3 regions of the Streptomyces sp. NPDC056580 genome follow, and region 1 is predicted to be linked to each of the others. Evidence: riboswitches for the same ligand, from Rfam matches in the RefSeq annotation. Region 1 holds a riboswitch; each other region holds the start of a gene.

Region 1 (4,929 bases):
GAAAGTCCGAGAAGAACGTCGTCGGCATGCCGCTGCTGCCGGTCTACATGGCCAAGGCCGGAGGTTTCTTCTTCCTGGTCTTCGGCGTGATCGCGGCCATCGCCGCGGTCACCCAGATCAACCCGATCTGGGCCATGGGCCCCTACCGGCCGGACCAGGTGTCCACGGGCGCCCAGCCCGACTGGTACATGGGCTTCGCCGAGGGTCTGGTCCGCTACATGCCGGGCTGGGAGATCAACTTCTGGGGTCACACGCTCGTCCTGGGCGTGTTCATCCCGCTGGTCCTCTTCGGTCTGGTGCTCGCCGCGATCGCGGTGTACCCGTTCATCGAGTCCTGGGTCACCGGCGACAAGCGCGAGCACCACATCCTGGACCGCCCGCGCAACGCCCCGACGCGCACCGCGTTCGGCGTCGCCTGGGTCACGGTGTACATGGTGGGCCTGGTCGGGGGTGGCAACGACCTCTTCGCCACCCACTTCCACCTGTCGCTCAACGCGGTCACGTGGTTCGTCCGGATCTCCTTCTTCGCCGGACCGGTCATCGCCTTCATCGTCACCAAGCGGATCTGCCTCGGCCTGCAGCGCCGGGACCGCGAGAAGGTGCTGCACGGCCGCGAGACGGGCATCATCAAGCGCCTGCCGCACGGTGAGTTCATCGAGGTCCACGAGCCGCTCAGCCAGGAGCAGCTGCACACCCTCACCGCGCACCACCAGTACGAGCCGGCCGAGATCGGCCCGACGGTGGACGAGAACGGTGTCGAGCGCAAGGTGAAGGGGTCCGAGAAGCTGCGCGCCAAGCTCAGCAACGCCTACTACGGCGAGGACAACCAGATCCCGAAGGCCACCGTCGAGGAGTACCGGGAGATCACGAGCGGCCACGGCCACCACTGATCCCCGAGCGTCGCCACGCCACAGTCGAAGGGCCCCGTCCGGCTTACGGACGGGGCCCTTCGCCGTGTCCGGTGCTGGATAGGGTGGGAGCACACTGTTCTGCGACGACACCCAGGAGCGGCTATGAGCGCTGTGACCCCCGCTGGAGGCGACACCGCGGCGGGCCGTTCCTGGCCCGCCCTGCTGAACGGGCTGCTGGACGGCCGGGACCTGTCCGCCGACGACACCGCCTGGGCGATGGACCTCATCATGCGCGGCGAGGCGACCGACGCCCAGATCGCCGGGTTCATGGTGGCGCTGCGCGCCAAGGGCGAGACGGTGCAGGAGATCAGCGGACTGGTACGGACCATGTACGAGCACGCCAACGTGATCGAGGTGCCCGGGCCGGCCGTCGACATCGTCGGCACCGGCGGCGACGGCGCCAAGACGGTGAACATCTCCACCATGTCGTCGATCGTCGTCGCCGGCACCGGCACGAAGGTCGTCAAGCACGGCAACCGCGCCGCGTCCTCCGCCTCCGGCTCCTCCGACGTGCTGGAGAAGCTCGGCATCAACCTCGGCCTGACCCCGCGGCGGGTCGCCGAGGTGGCCGAGGAGGCCGGCATCACCATCTGCTTCGCGGTGAAGTTCCACCCCTCGCTGCGCCATGTCGCCGCGGCCCGCGGTCAGTTGGGGATCCGCACCACCTTCAACGTGCTCGGCCCGCTGACCAACCCTGCCCGGGTGCGCGCCCAGGCGGTCGGGGTGGCCGACCCGCGCATGGCGCCGATCGTGGCCGGGGTCCTCGCCGAGCGCGGGAACTCCGCCCTGGTGTTCCGGGGCGACGACGGCCTGGACGAGCTGACCACCACCGCCACGTCCCGGGTGTGGGTGGTCCGGGACGGCAAGGTCGCCGAGGAGCGCTTCGACCCCCGGGACGCCGGCATCGACCTGGTCCCCGTGGAGGCGCTGCGCGGCGCCGACGCCTCGTACAACGCGGAGGTGGCCCGGCGGGTGCTGGACGGCGAGCACGGTCCCGTGCGGGACGCGGTGCTGCTGAACTCGGCGGCGGCGCTGGTCGCCCTGCGGCCGACCGACGAGCCGCTCACCGAGCAGCTCCGCGCGGGCATGGCGAGGGCGGCGGAGTCGATCGACTCCGGGGCGGCCGGGCGGACGCTGGAGCGGTGGGTGGCGGCCAGCAACGCCTGACCCCGCCCGGTGCGACGCGGGGCGCGGTCCGGATGGCGGACCGCGCCTTGCGCACCGTAGATCGTGTGGCAGGATACTGAACCAGGTCATGAGCGACAGCCATGCGGCCCCGGCCGGCTGTCCGGCAACCCTCCGTCCGTGGCGGGGTGCCCCGGGTGAGGACCAGGCCGTGGGCAGCGAGGTCCACGGCAAGCGCGGACCCCTCGCGCGGCTCCTGCGGGAGCGCGGGACCAGGGGTCCTGGTCGTCGAGGGAGCCTTCTGTGAGCAAGCGAATGCGATAGGGCGTCGAGCCCCGCCTCCGCATACCCCTTTCACCTTTCCGCCGTGCTGGAGCCGTACCGCTCGCACGGTGATCCCTGCCTGCCTCACGGGAGTTCACCATGTCCGCACCCACCGCTGCCGCCGCCAAGACCGCCTGTGACGAGCTGCCCGTCCTCGGCCGGGACGTCACCGTCCCGCTCGTGACCGGCGGCGAGGTCGCCTACGCCGCCCTGGACTACGCCGCCAGCGCCCCCGCCCTGCAGCGCGTCTGGGACGACGTCGCCGCCTACGCGCCCTACTACGGCAGCGTCCACCGCGGCGCCGGCTACCTCTCCCAGCTCTCCACCGACCTGTTCGAGAACGCCCGCCGGACGGTCGCCCGATTCCTCGACTGCCGCGGAAGCGACCAGGTGGTCTTCACCCGGTCGACCACCGACTCCCTGAACCTCCTCGCCCGCGCGCTGCCGGCCGGCTGCGAGGTGTTCGTCTTCGAGACCGAGCACCACGCCTCCCTGCTGCCGTGGCAGGACGCGCGCGTGACCGTCCTCGACGCGCCGCGCACCCCGCGGCGGGCCGTGGAGACCCTGGAGCGGGCCCTCGCCGACCGCGACCCGCACGGCCCGGCCCTGGTGTGCGTCACCGGCGCCTCCAACGTCACCGGCGAGCTGTGGCCGGTGCGCGAGCTGGCCGCCGCGGCCCACGCGCACGGGGCCCGGATCGTCCTGGACGCCGCCCAGCTCGTCCCGCACCACCCGGTGTCGGTCCAGGACCTGGACGTCGACTGGGTGGCCTTCTCCGGTCACAAGCTGTACGCGCCCTTCGGCTCCGGCGTGCTGGCCGGCCGGTCCGACTGGCTGGTCGCGGCCGAGCCGTACCTCGCGGGCGGCGGCGCCAGCCGCAGGGTCACCCGGCGCACCGACGGGGGCGTGGACGTGGAGTGGCACGAGAGCGCCGCGCGCCACGAGGCCGGCTCCCCGAACGTGATCGGCGCCTACTCCATCGCCTCCGCCTGCAAGGCGCTCACCGAGGCAGGCTGGGACACCCTCGTCGCCCGTGAGCAGCACCTTCTCGCCCGGGTCCGGGCGGGTCTCGCCGAGGTGCCGGAGGTCAGGGTGCTCTCGCTGTTCGGCGACGACGCCCCGCGGGTCGGTGTGCTCTCCTTCGTCGTCGAGGGCTGGAACAGCTCCCACTTCGCCGCCGCGCTCTCCGCCGAGTACGGCATCGGCGTCCGCGACGGCCTGTTCTGCGCCCACCCGCTGGTCCGCACCCTGCTGGGCGGCGACCCGGGCACCCAGGGCGAGTGCGGGGCGCCCGAGGCCGCGCCCGGCGAGAAGTCGCTGAACGCCGTCCGGGTCAGCTTCGGGGCGGGCACCCCCGAGGAGCACGTCGACCGCTTCGTCGACGCGGTGCGGGAACTGGTCCGCGACGGCGCGCGGTGGCGGTACCGCACCGAGGACGGCCGCTGCGTGCCGGTGCGCGACCAGGCCTGAGTCGGGCGCGGACCCCCAGGGCCTGTCTGACGATGCCCGCCGGGCCCGCGACGCCTGGCGTGCCGGACCCTAGGAGCCGGCGTTCACGAGTCGAGGCCGATCGCGAACGCCGCCTCCAGGTCGTGCTGGGAGTACGTGCGGAACGCGACGTGCGTGTCGGTGGCCTCCACGCCGGGGATCTTGCTGATCCGCCCGGGGATGACGTCGGCCAGGTCCTCGTGCTGCCGCACCCGCACCATGGCGATGAGGTCGTAGGTGCCGGTGACGGAGAAAACCTCGCTCACCGAATCCAGCGAAGCGATCCGCTCCGCGATCTCGGGGATCCGGTCCACGCTGGTCTTGATGAGGACAATCGCGGTGATCACGGCAGGTTCTCTCCCTCGGGTGCCGGGGCCGGTGCGGACTTCACTCTAGTAGTCGGCCCGTAGCGCACCCGCGCGTAGCCGAAGCCGAGGCCGAAGCCGATCAGGTGGGCGAGGTAGGCCACCCCCGGGCCCTGGCCGGAGCGGCCCGCCGCGAGCCACTGCAGGGCCGCCCAGAAGGGCAGCACCACCCAGGCCGGGAAGCGCAGGGGCAGGAAGAACAGGAAGGGGAGGAGACTGGTCACACGGGCACGGGGGAACAGGTACAGGAACGCTCCGAGGACCGCCGAGATCGCCCCCGAGGCGCCGACCAGCGACTGTCCGGAGGTGGCGTTGGCGGCCGCGTAGCCGAGCAGGGCCAGGTACCCGCAGCCGACGTAGAAGAGGGTGAACTCAACCCGGCCCATCCGTTCCTCGGTCATCAGCCCGAAGACGAAGAGGAAGAGCATGTTGCCGAGCAGATGCACCCAGCTGCCGTGCACGAACAGGGCGGTGGCCGGGGTCAGGGCGGCCCGGACCGACGGGTCGAACAGCTCGGCCGGGACCACGCCCCAGTGGCGGAAGTACGCCCGCTGCGCCGCGAACAGCGCCCCGCCCGAGCCGTACGCCGGGGTGAGTCCGGAGGCCGGGCTCAGCACGAAGATCAGGGTGCACAGGACGAGGAGGACGTACGTCATCGGCGCGGAGACGCCCCGGACCGCCCGGAACGCTCCGCGGGCCGCCGTGCCCCAGGTGCG
Region 2 (4,929 bases), on a different contig from region 1:
AGCAGTGCCGCGCCGGTCAGCTGCAGTGTCTGCGGCAGCGCGTCGGCCAGCGTCGAGGTGACCGGGCGGCCGGTGGACACCGAGTCGCCGAAGTCCCCGCGCACCGACCGCCCCAGGTACTCGGCGTACTGCACCGGCACCGGCTTGTCGAAGCCGTACTCGTGCCGCAGGGCGACGATCTGCTTCGGATCGACCTGGCCCGAGTCCATCCCGGCACCGGCCATCGCCGTGACCGGGTCGCCCGGCAGATAGTCCAGCACCAGGAACGAGACCGTGTACGCCGCCCACAGCACCCCGACCGCCTGCGCGAGCCGTTTGATCACATAGCGGCGCACGCGTCAGCCCTTCCAGGTGTCGTGCAGCTGGAGCCGGCTGGAGGCGTCGAAGTCCAGGTCGTGCGCCTTCTTCGACACCCCCAGCTGGGTCTCGAGCTCCACCACCGGCACGTAGTAGGCGTTCTGCACGAGCGACCGCTGTGCCTGGCCGACCAGTTGGCGGCGCTTCGCCGCATCGACGGTCGCGGCCTGTTCGGACAGCGCCGTGTCGAGGGAACTCGCAGGGAGGTGGTAGAAGTTGGCCAGCCTGGTGGAGAAGGAGCTGCGCAGGATGTCCGGGTCGGCCCGGGTCACGTTTCCCCACACCGCGTCGAAGTCACCGGACTGGAGCGTCGGGGCGAACTGGGTGACCTGGAGCTGCTTGAGGACCACGTCGACACCGACGGCCTTGAGCTGCTGCTGGATCAACTCCAACGCGGGCTGGTTGGTGGCCGCGTTGGGGAACCACTTGACGGTCAGGCTCAGCTTCTTGCCGCCCTTGGCGCGGATTCCGTCGCTTCCGGTCTTCCAGCCTGCCCCGTCCAGCAGCGACTTGGCCTTGGCTGCGTCGGACGTCAGGTCCGGGGCGAGGCTGGTGTAGTCGGGCGTGGTGTGGGCGAGGACGCTGGTCGCCGGCTGGGTGCCGGTCGGGAACACGGTGTCGGCGATCTGCCGCCGGTCGATGGCGTAGAGGATCGCCCGGCGCACGTGCGCGTCCTTCAGGGCCGGCCGTGAGTTGTTGAGGCCGAGACCGAATACGACGCCGGGGTTGGCCCGTCTCTGAAGGGTGACCCGGCCGCCCCTGAGCGCCGCCTCGTTGGCCTTGCCGACGCTGCTGATCGCGTCCACCTGGCCGGACTGGAGACTGCCCGCCCGTACACCCGCCTCCGGGACGACCTTGAACACCAGCTGGTCCAGGTACGCCTCGCCCTTCTTGCTCCACCGCGAGGAACCCCACACGTATCCCGTGCGCCTGACGAGGGTGATCGACTGGTTCTGCACGTATTGCTTCAACACGAAGGGCCCGGATCCGATCACCCCGTCGCTGCACTTCTGCTGCGGGGTCTTCTTCACGCTCGCCGACGACTCGATCGCCAGCGAGTGAGTCGAAGTGGCTTGGAGAAACTGGGCGTTGGGCTGTTTGAAAGTGACCTTGACGGTGAGCGGGTCGACGACCGTGGTGCTCTTGACGCCGCTCAGATAGCCCTCGGCGAGCGTCCCCAGGGCGCCGAGCTTCGGCACCGCGTCGAAGTTGTCCTTGACCACCCGAGCGGTCAGCTTCGACCCGTCGCTGAAGGTGACACCCGGGCGCAGATGGAAGGTGAACGTCGTGGTGTCGGAGCTGACGTCCCAGCTCTTCGCCAGCCACGGCACGATCTTGCCGGTTCCGGGGTCCTGGTCCGTGAGGGAGTCCACGATCTGACGCAGCGAATAGATGGTCTCGTTGCTGGCGACCTGCTGCGGGTCCACGCAGCCGGCGTCCGAGCCCACCGCGAAGGTCAGGGTGCCGCCGGACGTGGGCTGCCCGGTGCCGCTGCCTGCGTCGCCGCCGCCCGATCCGCAGGCGGTCAGCAGGACACTGGTGGTCACAAGGGCGGTCAGTGCCGCCCACCGGGAGGTTCTGACATGGGGAAGTGCGGTCACGGAGGGTTTCTCCTACTCGTGTCACCAGGCGCGGGTGTGGTACGGGGCCCGGCCGTACGTGGGCGTGCGGCGCCGGCCGACGCGATGCCGACGCCGGGGGAGCGCTGTGCAGACGGGGATCAGGGGAAAGCGAGGTTCAGGCGCAGACGGATGCGGCCGGGACCGGTGCCGGACTGCGACCAGCGCCGGGAGGGCCCGTCAGACCTGACAGAGACAGCTGGTCGAGCGCTTGAGGTCGATGTGGCGCCGACGCGAGAACCGGGAGAACACGGTGGCGCCGGCGAAGCGGGCGCTGAGGTCACCACCGTGCCGCATGCCGGTCCTCCACATTCCGGGCCCCGGCCACGGGGCCACGCGCTTGCGGGATCGTCGATGATCCCGCCGGGCTTTCACCTGGAGCACCCCACACCGCGTGGGAGGGTTGCCGGTCAGCGAGCCAGGGCTTGACGCTGACACTCAATGCCACTGTTGATCGTACGGAGAGATCTTTCCGTTGGTCAACGGCCGGGGGACGGCTCAGGAGCCGCCGCGCTCGCGGGGGATCTTCTGGCCGGCCTCGATGGCCACCGGCAGCCGGTTCTCGGCCGGGGGCAGCGGGCAGGTGGCCAGGTCCGTGTAGGCGCACGGCAGGTTCGCGGCCCGGTTGAAGTCCAGGAGGACCGTGCCGTCGGCGGCGGGCGGCTCCAGGGTGAGGGCCCGGTTGGCGGCGTAGGTGGTGACCCCGGAGGTCGCGTCGGTGAACAGCACCATCAGTCGGCCCGCGCCATGGCCGGGGAACGCCGTCAGCGACAGCCGGCGCCCCTGCAGTTCGAACTCGACTCTGCCCGGAGCCTCGTACACGTGCTCCAGGCCCTCGACCGCGGCGCCCACGGTGGTCGGTCGTGGCATGTCGAAGGGGATGTAGCGTCCCGTCACGGCCCAGCGCGGGTCGGGGGCGTAGGCGGGAGTTCCGGTGAAGGCCGTGCGCAGCGGCGCGCCCGGGTGCCGGGGGCGCACGATGTCGTGGCCGCCGCGCCTGGCGACCTCGATGACGGCGTCTTTCCAGACGGCGTCGACGCCGCCGCGTTCGGGAAGGACGCCGAAGCGGTGTTCACCGTGCACCGGCGTTCCGTCGACGAGCAGTTCCTCGCCGTCATCGAGGTCTACGACGATCCCGGCGGCGCCGGTGCGCCATGCACCGGGTGCGTCCGGGAAGCGCTGGGGCCGGTCGTCGAGCCAGTGCAGGCCGGTGATCGCCAGGAACCCGTGCGGGGCGGAGAGCCGGGCCTCCTGGGCGCGGTGCCACTCCAGCCAGTTCTCGGCGAAGGTGTGGAAGTCGGTCGTGGTGGCCTCGGTGGTCATGGGATCTCCCTCGTCAGGGGGGACAGGGGCAGCAGGTCGGGCCGTAGGTTCAACCGGCGTGCTCAGCGGGCCAGTTCGCCGAGGAGCCGCCAGGTGCGTCGGCGGTCGGCTTCTCCCGCGATCTCGGTGCTTGAGAAGACGACTTCGGTGGCGCCGGCGTCGCGGTAACGGCGTACCTCGGCCTCGACGGACTTCTCGTCGCCGATCACGGCCAGGTCGGCGGCCCGCCGGCCGCCGGAGAGTTCGATGACTCGGGCGTAGGACGGGATCTGTTCGTAGAACGCGAGGCTTTCGGTGGCCTTGGCCCGCACCGCGTCCACGTCGTGGGTGACCACGCCGGGCACCAAGGCCACGATCCTGGGCGCGGGACGGCCGGCGGCCTCGGCCGCGGCGGTCAGGGCGGGCACGATGTGTTCCGCCAGGGCGCGCGGTCCCGCCAGGTAGGGCAGGATCCCGTCGGCCAGCTCGCCGCTGACCCGCAGCGCCTGCGGGCCCATCGCGGCGACCAGCAGGGGGACACCGCTTTCGGCGCCCGGTACCCGGGCCGGGACCGGGGTGGTCGCGGTGAGGAGTTCACCGTGGAAGTCGGCTGTGCCGGTCTCGGTCAACTTCCGTAGTGCGGTGAGGAATTCACTCAGCCGGGCGATGGGGCGTTCGAAGGGCAGGCCGAAGCCGGTCTCGGTCAGCAGCTTCGTGCCCAGGGCCAGGCCGAGGTGGTAGCGGCCATGGGTCGCGGCCTGGGCGGTCTGGGCCTGGCTGGAGACCAGCAGCGGGTGGCGGCCGAAGACGGGGATCGCGGAGGTGCCGACCTGCAGTCCGGGCACTTCCCGCCCGACGATCGCCGCGAGCTGGGGTGAGTCCGCGCCGAAGGTCTGCCCGAACCAGGCCGACGTGATACCGAACCCCGCGGCCTCCTGGGCCAGCTGAACGGTGGCGTCGACCTGGTTCGGCGCGTCGGACGCGTTGAGCGCTACTCCAACAGTCATGTCAGTCAGAACGGGCGCCGGACGCATGCGCATTCCGGTCCCTGTGTGACAGCTTCTTGTCAGTCATGTGTCCTCAGTCCCTTTGTCCTCGGACGTCAATGGAAGGGCCGTCCCGGTGCTCAGCTCGCCTGCTGCCGGTCCCGCGCGGACCGGTGCGTGAGAGGTTCGCGCAGGCCGAGGTTCTCGCGCAGGGTGGCGCCGGTGTACTCGGTGCGGTAGATCCCGCGTTCCTGCAGTTCCGGGACGAGCCGGTCGACGATGTCGTCGAGGCCGTCGGGGATGAGGTACGGCGTGACGTTGAACCCGTCGATCGCGCCGTGCCGCACGAAGTGGGCGAACTTGTCGGCCAGGCCGGACGGAGTGCCGACGTGCCCGCGCTGCGGGCCGAGCGCGATGACGGTCTCGCGCAGCGACCAGCCGTGCGCCTCCGCCTTGACCCGCCATTCGGCCACGACCGCGCGCGGGTCGGCGTTGCGCCGGGCGCCGAAGGAGCCGTCGTTCTCGGTGACCACCGGATCCTCCTTCGGCAGGGGCCCGTCGGCGTCGCGGTCGGACAGGTCGATGCCCCACAGCAGCCCGGCGATCCCCAGCGCCGTTGCCGGCGTCACCTGTTGGAGCCGGATCCAGCGCTTCTTCTCCTGGGC
Region 3 (4,929 bases), on a different contig from region 1:
GCCCAACTGCCGTCTGCAACAGGTCAATCGGACGAGAAATATGGACGCGAACGGTCCGGAATGTAGCGTGAATTCGCCCGAATTCAGGGCAAGTCGGGCCCCATAAAATACGCAAAAGCCGCAGAGAGAGCCCGCACTTTGGCTGCTTCTTGTCGGGTGCACCGCGGCGAATCCAAGGTTCCCGGCCCACGATCCGGGGGCAGGTTCCCCAACTCTACCGTGCTCAATCACACTGAATGGCCCCCTCCGTTTCTCTCACGGTGGAGGCCATTCAATGAACGATCGGCAACTGGGGTTACCGAAGGTAATGATCGGGCATTCGGTCAGCCGCCGGCGACGGCCGGAATGATCGAGACGCCGGCGCCGTCCGGCGTGGCGGTCTGCAGGCCCTGCTCGAAACGGACATCGTCGTCGTTGACGTACACGTTGACGAAGCGGCGCAGCTTGCCCTGGTCGTCCAGCACCCGGGCGGCGATCCCGGTGTGGTTCTCCTCCAGGCTCTCGATGACCTCGGCGAGGGTCGCGCCCTCGGCCGCGACCTCGGCCTGCCCGCCGGTGTAGGTGCGCAGGATGGTGGGGATGCGAACGGTCACGCTCATGCGAGGCCAGCCTCTCGGAAGGAGTCCAGGTTCGGGCGGATGGTGGCGGTGAGGCCGGTGCCGGCCACCGCGTCCAGGGTCTTGAGGCCGTCGCCGGTGTTGAGGACGACGGTGGTCTTCGCCGGGTCCAGGAGCCCGTCCTTGAGCAGCTTGCGGGTGACGCCGACGGTCACGCCGCCCGCCGTCTCCGCGAAGATGCCCTCGGTGCGGGCCAGCAGCTTGATGGCGTCCACGACCTCCTCGTCCGTCACGTCCTCCACCGCTCCGCCGGTGCGGCGCGCGATGTCCAGGACGTACGGCCCGTCGGCCGGGTTGCCGATGGCCAGGGACTTGGCGATGGTGTTCGGCTTCTGCGGCCGCACGACGTCGTGGCCCGCCTTGTACGCGGTCGACACCGGCGAGCAGCCCTCGGCCTGGGCGCCGAAGATCTTGTACGGACGGTCCTCGACCAGGCCCAGCTCGATCAGCTCCCGCAGACCCTTGTCGATCTTGGTGAGCTGGGAGCCGGAGGCGATCGGGACCACGATCTGGTCCGGCAGCCGCCAGCCGAGCTGCTCGCAGATCTCGTACGCCAGCGTCTTGGAGCCCTCGGCGTAGTACGGCCGCAGGTTGACGTTGACGAAGCCCCAGCCCTCGCCGGCCGGGTCGCCGATCAGCTCGGAGCAGAAGCGGTTCACGTCGTCGTAGTTGCCCTCGATGCCGACGAGTTCGCCGCCGTAGACCGCGGCCATGACGACCTTGCCCTGCTCCAGGTCGTGCGGGATGAACACGCAGGAGCGGAAGCCGGCCCGGGCGGCGGCGGCGCCGACGGCGCCGGCCAGGTTGCCGGTGGAGGAGCAGGACAGGGTGGTGAAGCCGAAGGCGCGCGCGGCCTCCAGGGCCTGGGCGACGACACGGTCCTTGAAGGAGTGCGTCGGGTTGCCGGAGTCGTCCTTCACGTACAGGCCGCCGCTGACGCCCAGCTCGCGGGCCAGGTTGTCGGCCTTGACGAGCTTGGTCCAGCCCGGGTTGATGTTGGGCTTGTCGGCCACGTCGGCGGGGACGGGCAGCAGGGGCGCGTAGCGCCAGATGTTCGCGGGGCCCGCTTCGATGCGCCGGCGCAGCTCTTCGGCGTCGTAGCCGGAGAAGTCGTATGCGATCTCCAGCGGGCCGAAACACTCCTCGCACGCGAAGACAGGTCCGAGGGGTACCCGGTGGCCGCACTCGCGACAGCTCAGGGCAGCGGCGGGGCCGAGGTCGACGGCGGGATTGCTGGTGCTTGCAACTGTCTGCACAGCCATGGAGGCGAGGCCCTTTCTCCTCATCTTCCTCACGACGCATCTCGCCGTGAGACGGATTTGGCACCTTCCCTGGCCGGGAGCCTCGCGATGACGAGTGCGGCTCAGGGGGGTTGCCGGGGCTTCATCGGGCCGTGTCCCTCTGCCCCTCTGGATGAGCGGTATTCGGTTGTGAACGCCGGGCGACCCCCGACATGCGATGGTCATCGGCGTTGTTCAAGACTGTAACCGACGGCCGGGACAGTTGAGATAGTCGTCCGAACCGCGAGATGCATCACTCCCGTCAGGTGTGATCACGAAAGTGAGGAGCCGCAGACCGTGCTGGAAGAAGTCGAGCGCTGGCTGGCCACCCGCTCCTGGTCCGTGGCCGACCGTCCGCTGCACGGAGTCCTGGCCGCCAAGCAGCGCACCGGACTGTCCGTCTCCGTCGTCCTGCCCGCGCTCAACGAGGAGGAGACGGTCGGCGAGATAGTCGCCGCCGTCCGCCGGGACCTCATGCGCCGGGCCCCGCTGGTCGACGAACTGGTCGTCGTCGACTCCGGCTCCACCGACCGCACCGCCCAGGTCGCCTCCGCGGCCGGCGCCCGGGTGGTGCACCGCGACGCCCTCCTGCCGCGCATACCGGCCGTCCCCGGCAAGGGCGAGGTGCTGTGGCGCTCGCTGCTGGCGACGAGCGGGGACATCGTCTGCTTCGTCGACGCCGACCTGCGGGAGTTCTCCTCGGACTTCGTGCTCGGCATCGTCGGCCCGCTGCTCACCGACCCGGACGTCGACCTGGTCAAGGCGATGTACGACCGCCCGCTCGGGGGCGCCGCCGGGCAGGGCGGCCGGGTCACCGAGCTGATGGCCCGCCCGCTGCTGAACATGCACTGGCCGCAGCTCGCCGGTTTCGTGCAGCCGCTGGGCGGGGAGTACGCGGCCCGCCGCTCGCTGCTGGAGCAGCTTCCGTTCCCGGTGGGCTACGGGGTGGAGCTCGGCATGCTGGTGGACGCGCTGCACCTGGTGGGCCTGGACGCGCTGGCCCAGGTGGACGTGGGCGTGCGCAGGCACCGGCACCAGGACGGGCAGGCGCTCGGCCGGATGGCCGCGGCGATCTACCGCACCGCCCAGCTCCGGCTGGCCCGCGGCCACCTGGTGCGACCCTCGCTCACCCAGTTCGAGCGGGGCGAGGACGGGTTCGAGCCGCGCACCTACCCGGTGGACACCGAGGAGCGGCCGCCGATGGCGGAGATCGCGGAGTACGCGCACCGCAGGGTGGCCTGAGCGGCCGCGCGGGCGGTGCGCCGGGCGGCGCGGCGGACGCGGAAGAACGGCTGTATACAGCCCCCTTCCCGGGCGGAGCGTACGTTTGAGCGTTTCCGGGCCGGGCTAGGTTGAGAGTCATGTCTTCCACGCACGCTGCTGAGGTGCTGGTCGCGTCCAACCGCGGCCCGGTTTCGTACGAGGTGCTCGAGGACGGCTCGCTGCGCGCCAGACGGGGCGGGGGCGGGCTGGTCTCGGGGCTGTCGGCCATCGGGCCGGACACCAACGCGGTGTGGGTCTGCGCCGCGCTCGGCGACGGCGACCGGGAGGCGGTACGGCGGGCGGGCGGCGGCCTGCTGCCCGCCGAGGACACCGCCGGGCAGCGGGTGCGGATGCTGGACATCGACGCGGCCGTGCACCACGACGCCTACAACGGCATCGCCAACTCGGTCCTCTGGTTCGTCCACCACATGCTCTACCAGACCCCGCTGGAGCCGGTCCTCGACGCGGAGTTCCGCCGCCAGTGGGCCTCCTACCAGGCGTACAACCGGGCGTTCGCCGAGGCGCTGGCGCAGGAGGCGGCCGAGGGCGCCGCGGTGCTCATCCAGGACTACCACCTGGCCCTCGCCCCGCGCATGCTCCGCCAGCTCCGCCCCGATCTGCGCATCGGCCACTTCTCGCACACCCCCTGGGCCCCGCCGGACTACTTCCGGCTGCTGCCCGACGACATCGCCGCCGAGCTGCTGACCGGCATCCTCGGCGCGGACCGGGCGGCGTTCCTGACGCAGCGCTGGGCGGACGCGTTCACGGACTGCTGCCACGCGGTGCTCGGACCCGGCATCCCGTCCGGGACCAGGATCGGGGTGCACGGGCTCGGAGCGGACGCCGACTTCCTGCGCGAGCGGGCGCACCGGCCGGACGTGGACGAGCGGATGGCGGCCCTGCGCGCGGAGGTCGGCGAGGGGCGCCGGACCATCGTCCGGGTGGACCGCACCGAGCTGTCCAAGAACATCGTGCGCGGGCTGCTGGCGTACCGGCAGCTGCTGGAGGCCCGTCCCGAGTGGCGCGAGCGGGTGGTGCACATCGCGTTCGCCTATCCCTCGCGGCAGGACCTCGAGATCTACCGCGACTACACCGCCGAGGTGCGGCGGGTCGCGGAGGAGATCAACTCCCGCTACGGGACGCCCGGCTGGACGCCGGTGGTGCTGCACGTCAGGGACGACTTCGCCCGTTCCCTGGCCGCGTACCGGCTCGCGGACGTGGCGCTGGTCAACCCGATCCGGGACGGCATGAACCTGGTCGCCAAGGAGGTGCCGGTCGTCTCCGACGAGGGGTGCGCGCTGGTGCTCTCGCGGGAGGCCGGGGCGTACGAGGAGCTGGGCGAGGACGCGATCGTGGTGAACCCGTACGACGTCGTGGGGACGGCGGAGGCGCTGCACGCCGCGCTGGGCCTGTCCCCGGGCGAGCGGGCCGAGCGGTCGAAGAAGCTGGCGGCCGCGGCGACCGCGCTGCCGCCGCAGCGCTGGTTCCTTGACCAGCTCGACGCGCTGACCGGCTGAGGAGTCCGGCGGCGCGGCCGCGTCAGCCGAGCCTCGCCGCCAGTGCGCCCAGGAGCGCGACCACGCCCTGCGGGCCGTCGACCACCAGGTCGGCCCGTTCGGCCAGTTCCGTGACCTCGCTGCTGCCGCTGCAGACCAGCAGGCCGGGGACGCCCTCGGAACGCAGCTCGCTCACGGCCGCGAAGGCGGGGAGGTCGCCGAGGTCGTCGCCCGCGTAGAGGACGGACCCGGCGGCGGTGCGGCGGACGTGGT

Evidence for each region. Region 1 has a riboswitch for S-adenosylmethionine ahead of ACFQ9Z_RS06370 (aminotransferase class V-fold PLP-dependent enzyme). Riboswitches for the same ligand answer to the same signal wherever they lie in the genome.
Region 2: it holds a riboswitch for S-adenosylmethionine, as region 1 does, so the genes downstream of both, ACFQ9Z_RS16180 (putative leader peptide) here and ACFQ9Z_RS06370 (aminotransferase class V-fold PLP-dependent enzyme) in region 1, are expected to answer to the same signal.
Region 3: it holds a riboswitch for S-adenosylmethionine, as region 1 does, so the genes downstream of both, thrC (threonine synthase) here and ACFQ9Z_RS06370 (aminotransferase class V-fold PLP-dependent enzyme) in region 1, are expected to answer to the same signal.

Annotation. Positions count from the first base shown of each region.
Region 1 is NZ_JBHTVE010000002.1:577,376-582,304, forward strand. Features, by position in the region: gene ACFQ9Z_RS06360 (cytochrome bc complex cytochrome b subunit) at 1-890, shown strand, start outside; gene trpD (anthranilate phosphoribosyltransferase) at 1,014-2,078, shown strand; SAM riboswitch class IV at 2,163-2,279, shown strand; gene ACFQ9Z_RS06370 (aminotransferase class V-fold PLP-dependent enzyme) at 2,460-3,830, shown strand; gene ACFQ9Z_RS06375 (Lrp/AsnC family transcriptional regulator) at 3,914-4,195, opposite strand; gene ACFQ9Z_RS06380 (rhomboid family intramembrane serine protease) at 4,192-4,929, opposite strand, start outside.
Region 2 is NZ_JBHTVE010000006.1:476,104-481,032, forward strand. Features, by position in the region: gene ACFQ9Z_RS16170 (ABC transporter permease) at 1-335, opposite strand, end outside; gene ACFQ9Z_RS16175 (ABC transporter substrate-binding protein) at 339-1,958, opposite strand; gene ACFQ9Z_RS16180 (putative leader peptide) at 2,157-2,288, opposite strand; SAM riboswitch class IV at 2,308-2,422, opposite strand; gene ACFQ9Z_RS16185 (DUF1684 domain-containing protein) at 2,475-3,299, opposite strand; gene ACFQ9Z_RS16190 (LLM class F420-dependent oxidoreductase) at 3,362-4,285, opposite strand; gene ACFQ9Z_RS16195 (NtaA/DmoA family FMN-dependent monooxygenase) at 4,405-4,929, opposite strand, start outside.
Region 3 is NZ_JBHTVE010000014.1:131,044-135,972, forward strand. Features, by position in the region: gene ACFQ9Z_RS29045 (ubiquitin-like small modifier protein 1) at 324-599, opposite strand; gene thrC (threonine synthase) at 596-1,879, opposite strand; SAM riboswitch class I at 1,897-2,037, opposite strand; gene ACFQ9Z_RS29055 (glucosyl-3-phosphoglycerate synthase) at 2,195-3,139, shown strand; gene ACFQ9Z_RS29060 (trehalose-6-phosphate synthase) at 3,259-4,677, shown strand; gene otsB (trehalose-phosphatase) at 4,700-4,929, opposite strand, start outside.